DNA from 2 places in the Paenibacillus sp. FSL H8-0260 genome. Region 1 is predicted to be linked to the other one. Evidence: riboswitches for the same ligand, from Rfam matches in the RefSeq annotation. Region 1 holds a riboswitch; the other holds the start of a gene.
What was found. Region 1 has a riboswitch for cyclic di-AMP ahead of MHI51_RS16715 (APC family permease). Riboswitches for the same ligand answer to the same signal wherever they lie in the genome.

Region 1 (3,161 bases):
TGGCTCCATGAAACCGAAAATTGTTCAAGATTTTGTCAACGAGGGAAAAGCAGCTCTTTACTTTGTAAATATGGCTTTCGTTGGTCCTGACTCTGAGACAGCTTCACTAGCTGCATTGTCTGTATACCATCAGAATAAGGATGAATTCTGGAAGTTCTATGATGCTGTGTATGCGCAGCAAGGGGATGAGAGCGTGGAATGGGCCACTGAGGATTTCTTGGTAAGCCTTGCTGAAAAAGAGAAATTAGTGATCGATTACGATCTATTGCGTAAAGACATCCAAGAGAAAACTTATGCAGATGAGCTGAAGAAAGACATTCAGTTGGCAACTGACGCAGGCGTGACAACTACGCCTTCGCTCTACATTAATGGAGTGAAAACGGCTGAACCTTTCGATATTGAAGCGATTACATCTGAAATTAACACCGCCGCAAAAGCAGTGGAGGCAAAGTGACAAAATTCCTATCTTTTTGCAAGCGTAACTGCCTCTATCTGGCCTGGTTCGTCTCTTTGGTTGCTGTAGCTGGTAGCTTGTATTTAAGTGAAGTCTTGAAGTATGAACCTTGTAAGCTTTGCTGGTTTCAGCGGATTTTTATGTATCCGCAGTTATTTTTGTTGGGAATTGCCACTTTCCGTGGAGATAAGCGCATCATTCCTTATGTGCTTCCATTAAGTTTGATTGGTGGCAGTATCTCAATCTATCATTATGCGGAACAGAAGATTCCAGCGTTAAGTAAAGTTCTACCTTGTACAGTTGGTGTTCCTTGTAATAAAGATTACTTGAACTACTTCGAATTTATAACGATTCCTTTGTTAGCTTTAATAGCGTTTGCTCTAATAAGTCTCCTTCTTTGGTATGGACGTAGGGAAGAAGAAGTGATTGAAGTAGATGCTGAGGAGAGCTTAGGATTTTAGTTTTTACTTTGGAAGTTACAAAAAAGCTGAAAAGGTATTAAAATCACGGGCTAGAGGGATAATTGAAGATAATGAAAGAGAGCATCCAATAAGACGCTATATTTGAGCTTATTGGATGTTTTTTCATTCTTTTTTCATTTTTTTCAACGCTTTACTGTAGGCACTTTGTAGACTAATATTAGACCTTGTGAGAAGTTGAATATGCGCTGAATTTTCTTAGGAAAAACGGGGGAACCAAACTTGGCATTCATGCCAATGGGGTGAATCGGAACCGGGTCGAACAGATCTCTACCGTAGGGCTATAACCACAGCCCGAATCCGCCAGCTAACCTCGTAAGCAAGGTGGGAAAATGACCATGCATAAGCATGCGGATCATTTCCGTATGCTTATTTTTGTGTCTGCATTTATGAAATCCACCGATGAAAACAGCGCACGGAAATTCCGTTTCAGCTCCCAAAGAAAGGAACTGTATCCACCATGGTAAGCAAGGTAAAACGACTATTGATCGGACGTCCGATGAAGTCGAATGAACTCGATCATGAAAAGTTATCCAAGGTTAAAGCACTGGCTGTTCTGTCTTCTGATGCGCTCTCGTCTGTAGCCTACGGAACGGAACAAATTCTGATTGTACTAGTGGCTGCCGGGTTTACTGCCATCTGGTATTCCCTGCCAATTGCATTAGCCGTATTGGGCCTGCTGGCCATCCTGATTTTATCCTATCGGCAGACGATTTTTGCTTATCCGCAAGGAGGCGGAGCTTATATCGTAGCCAAGAGTAATCTTGGTATTCCGACAGGGCTGCTCGCTGGGGGTTCATTATTGGTGGATTACATTCTTACCGTAGCGGTTAGTGCCTCGGCAGGGACGGATGCGATCACATCGGCTTTTCCAAGTCTTCATAATCATACTGTTCTCATCGCTGTATCTGTTATCGTTTTATTAACAATCATTAATCTTCGCGGAGTGACTGAATCGGCTTCATTTATCGCAATTCCAGTGTATTTGTTTGTGGTTTCAATTGTTGTTCTGATTATCTCCGGTATCGTTAAATATGCAATGGGTGGCGCGCATGCGAATGTTCCTGAAATAGGCAGCGCCGTATCTAATGTAAGTTTGTTTCTACTATTAAAAGCGTTTAGCTCTGGTTGTTCAGCCCTAACGGGGGTTGAGGCCGTATCTAATGCGATCCCAAACTTTAAAGCACCGGCTGAGAAGAATGCAGCCAAGACGCTAATGATCATGGGACTTATCCTTGGCTTTATGTTTACCGGAATCACTGTGCTGGCGTATTGGTATGGTATTGTGCCAGATGAAAAGGCTACGGTTGTCTCTCAGATCGCTGAATCGACCTTTGGCCGTGGCGGATTGTACTTTTTCATTCAAGGGATTACAGCAGTGATTTTGTTCTTGGCAGCTAATACAGCATATTCAGCGTTTCCGCTGCTCGCCTTTATGTTTGCAAAAGATAAATATCTGCCACATGCATTTATGGTCCGTGGTGACCGCCTGGGTTTCTCAAACGGCATTATTTTTCTAGGAGTTATGTCTATCATACTTGTGACTGCATTCCATGGGAATACGGAAGGTTTGATTCCACTATATGCGGTTGGCGTGTTCATTCCTTTTACCTTATCCCAACTGGGGATGATGGTGCATTGGATCAAAACAAGACCCGCTGGATGGGTGAAAAGATTTGTAGTAAATACCATCGGTATGCTGACTACATTGACGATTACGCTTATATTTATCATTACTAAATTCTCGAGCGTATGGATGGCATTCATTTTCTTACCTGCTGTAATGTTCGTGTTCCACCGTATTCATAAGCATTATTTGAACACTGCGGATCAACTGCGTATATGTCCGGCTACGGATAAACCTGTAATTAAAGGAAGTACTGTAGTTGTTCCTGTTGCAGGGGTTACACGTGCTGTATTACATTCCATCAGCTATGCGAAGTCTCTAACAGATAATGTTGTTGCTGTGTATGTAGGCTTTGATGAAGAAGACATTCATAAGATGGAGCAACGGTGGGAGGAATGGAATCCAGGTGTACGCCTGATTGTACTTCGTTCCAGATATCGTAGTATCATTCGTCCGTTAGTGAAGTTTATCGATACGGTAGAGTGGAAGACCGCTGCGACGGATCACATCACGATTCTGATTCCACAGTTTATTACCAAACATTGGTGGCAAGCCGTGCTTCATAATCAGACCAGCTTTTTAATCCGCTCGTATCTAATGA
Region 2 (3,161 bases), 3.2 Mb from region 1:
GCCGACAGCTCTTCGGTGCAGCGGGTCTGGAACGGTGAAGGAGCAGAGACTACGTTTCAATTGTTAAGCGATAAGCCTCTTCTCTCTGCTGAGATTGACCCTGAGCATTCCATCTTATTGGAGAGCAAACATTTAAACAACTTTAGGCTGGCGGAAATAGAGCACAAGACGCTCTCTCGCTGGACGTTAAGTGTAACTAAACTACTTGAAACCGTGCTCGGAACTCTTGTCTGGTGAGGTGAATGATTGTGAGAACATCGATAACCCGCGGCTGGCAAAGCATGAAGGAGCAATTTTATATTTTAATTCTGCTCTTCATCTACCGACTGCTCTGGGGCTACTTTATGTATGGTTTCATCCGATCTGCTATTATTCCAATTCTACTGCGCTATCCAGATAAAGACGCCGGCGGCAGCGGTATGGGCAGACTGTTGTATTATATCGAGGGACAGTTCAGCTTGAATACTGACCCTGCGATACGCACTTGGTTATGGATGCTTCTAGGACTTGTTGTCTTGCGACTTCTGCTTTCTCCTTTCATAAGGGCAGGATTGCTGCATGAGCTCCACCAGGAGCGAAGGGGCGAGCGCGGACTGTTCTTTTTCCCCGGCATGAAGATCTATGGACTACCTGTCTTAGTCTTTAGCCTAATCGAATGGGTTCTGACCCTGCTGCCGCTTTACTGGCTTGCTCCAAAAATGTACGGGCTGTTCTTATCCTCTTTGTTTAACTACACTTTGTTACTTCATTTAGTACCATACGTATTGGCATGGCTTATATATATTTTTATCGTGCGCCTGTTTCTTCTATATATGCAGTTTGGTTACACCGGCGGTACAGGAATGTTCTCCTCACTGTTCATCTGCTTGCGGTCACTGATTCCTGCTATAGGTGTTTCCATTGTACTTGGTGCGGGAGGCTTGCTCTTACTGCTAGTGTGCGGACTGACGGGTCTGTTCTGTCCCGGCCTGCCGGCACTTATAATACGGCAAATCTCACCACTACCTTCTACGCTCTTAAAAATGTGGGGAATCTCTGCACAATATCATCTATGGTGTAGCAAAGCATTTCCACAATAAATTAACCTTATTTGACATAATAAAAAGGTCCCAATTCCTGTATTCAGGAGCTGGGACTTTTTCTCATTACGGATAACTGAAGAGTATTTGCAAAATCATAAAAGCTCTGTTACAATAAGTCCTGTGCTATTAGTAACAATTTTGTAATCAATTGAAACGATTCCTACATAACTAAATGTATTTATCGTAAGTGTAACTGTCGAAACGTCATTCTCTTGGTGCTTAACACGCCTAATTCCTTTGCACCGGGAAGTGGGGGAACCATATTTTGGGTGAATTGATCTCGCTTTACAGGGATCATAGGGAATCTTCTACCGAACCCTTAAGCTAACCTCGCAGGCCTTGGAAGGAGTACATCTTTTGAAAAGACATAATTTAAGAAAAAAATGCGTCGCTGCGGCGCTAGGACTTGTAATGGCATTATCTATTGGTGGAGGAAGCGCCTTTGCCGACTCTAAGATGGACACTGTAATCTCAAAGACTATTGGAGTTGCCTATAAAACCGGAGGTACAAGCACTGCCGGATTTGATTGCTCTGGATTTACAAAATATGTATTCAAGAATGTAGGTCTTACTTTACCTCGTACATCAAAAGCTCAATATAGCGTTGGAACTGCTGTATCCAAAAGCAATCTGCGTTCTGGTGATCTAGTGTTCTTTAACACACTTGGCAATGGAGTATCCCATGTCGGCATTTATGTTGGAAACGGAAAATTCGCACAATCGTCCTCTTCGCGTGGAGTAACCATCACTTCACTCAGTCAGGCCTACTGGGCCAATCGTTATGTTGGCGCTAAAAGAGTAATGAGTACTTCAGCTTATCAAGCTGTAGCCTTCGATTGAAACCTTCCTCACAACTATAACCTCATAATTACAACTATATGAACCTGAATCTGATTATGCCCGTAATCAAATTCGGGTTTTTCTTTTTTCCATAATATATTTTTACACTATTAGAGCCCAATTGAAACACGTTTATTTGATAAAAATTGCAATTATATTAAAAATTAGGTCATTATTAACGCTTACATATGCCTTTCTACCGTAAAAATGCCAATTTTTCTGCATTAATATGTTAAAAACGATTGCCAAGCGGCTTTCTGTTTGTTACAATTAGCGCAGTGAGATTTTAGTAACATTTTTGTAATCATTAAGTTGTTATTTACAAAGGTTTTGTCATGTATTGATTACAAGCTAATCCTAATCAACAGTATGAGCCGAGTTTCCTAACTATTAGGAAAACGGGGGAACCAACTTTGGGTGAATTGACCTCCATTATATAGAGGGGTCATAGGGGACCTTCAACCGAACCCTTAAGCTAACCTCGTAGGCATTTGGAAGGGGTATACACTTTTGAAGAAGAAGTTAGCAGCAGCAGTACTAAGCTTTTCCATCATCCTCACCATCGGAGCAGGAAGCGCTTTCGCAGATTCCAAAATGGATAAAGTGATTGACAAGGCCATCGGTACTAAATACGTATCCGGCGGTATATCCACTAACGGATTTGATTGCTCCGGATTTACAATGTATGTGTTTGATAAGATTGGCATTAACCTTCCACACCAATCAGGTTCCCAATATCAAATGGGCACAGCAATCTCCCGTGATGATATAAGAGCCGGAGATCTTGTATTCTTCAATACAAGTGGCAAAGGTGTCTCCCATGTCGGCATTTATGTCGGTGAAGGTAAGTTCGCACACGCTTCTACCTCACGCGGTGTTACCATTAGCTCTCTGAGTGATAGCTACTACGTGAAACGCTACGTTGGTGCCAAGCGCATTATGAGCACAGATGCTTACAAATCGGTTGCTGCTGAATCGGAAGACAATGATGATGTGCAATAAATAACGTACATAGGCTCTTTTCCAAGGTAATTCTTGGAGGAGAGCTTGTTTTTTTGTCTTATTACTTATTTACCCCTCTCATAATTTGTAAAACATTCCCCTCATATAAATTTTCTGAGTCGAACCTCCCCCATTTTGTATATAATTAGTAATATAGCAATGTCCTCGTGAAAGGAGATCGTTGACCTTATGATAAATCCCTCGGTAACTTTTCATGTAGTTCCTATGGAGGCAATT

Region 2: another riboswitch for cyclic di-AMP. It lies ahead of MHI51_RS00545 (C40 family peptidase); the one in region 1 lies ahead of MHI51_RS16715 (APC family permease).

What each region holds. Positions count from the first base shown of each region.
Region 1 is NZ_CP150298.1:3,779,686-3,782,846, reverse strand. Features, by position in the region: gene MHI51_RS16725 (DsbA family protein) at 1-454, shown strand, start outside; gene MHI51_RS16720 (disulfide oxidoreductase) at 451-915, shown strand; cyclic di-AMP (ydaO/yuaA leader) riboswitch at 1,110-1,269, shown strand; gene MHI51_RS16715 (APC family permease) at 1,394-3,161, shown strand, end outside.
Region 2 is NZ_CP150298.1:112,924-116,084, reverse strand. Features, by position in the region: gene MHI51_RS00555 (M1 family metallopeptidase) at 1-237, shown strand, start outside; gene MHI51_RS00550 (hypothetical protein) at 249-1,079, shown strand; cyclic di-AMP (ydaO/yuaA leader) riboswitch at 1,298-1,436, shown strand; gene MHI51_RS00545 (C40 family peptidase) at 1,494-1,922, shown strand; cyclic di-AMP (ydaO/yuaA leader) riboswitch at 2,285-2,427, shown strand; gene MHI51_RS00540 (C40 family peptidase) at 2,433-2,924, shown strand; gene MHI51_RS00535 (GNAT family N-acetyltransferase) at 3,114-3,161, shown strand, end outside.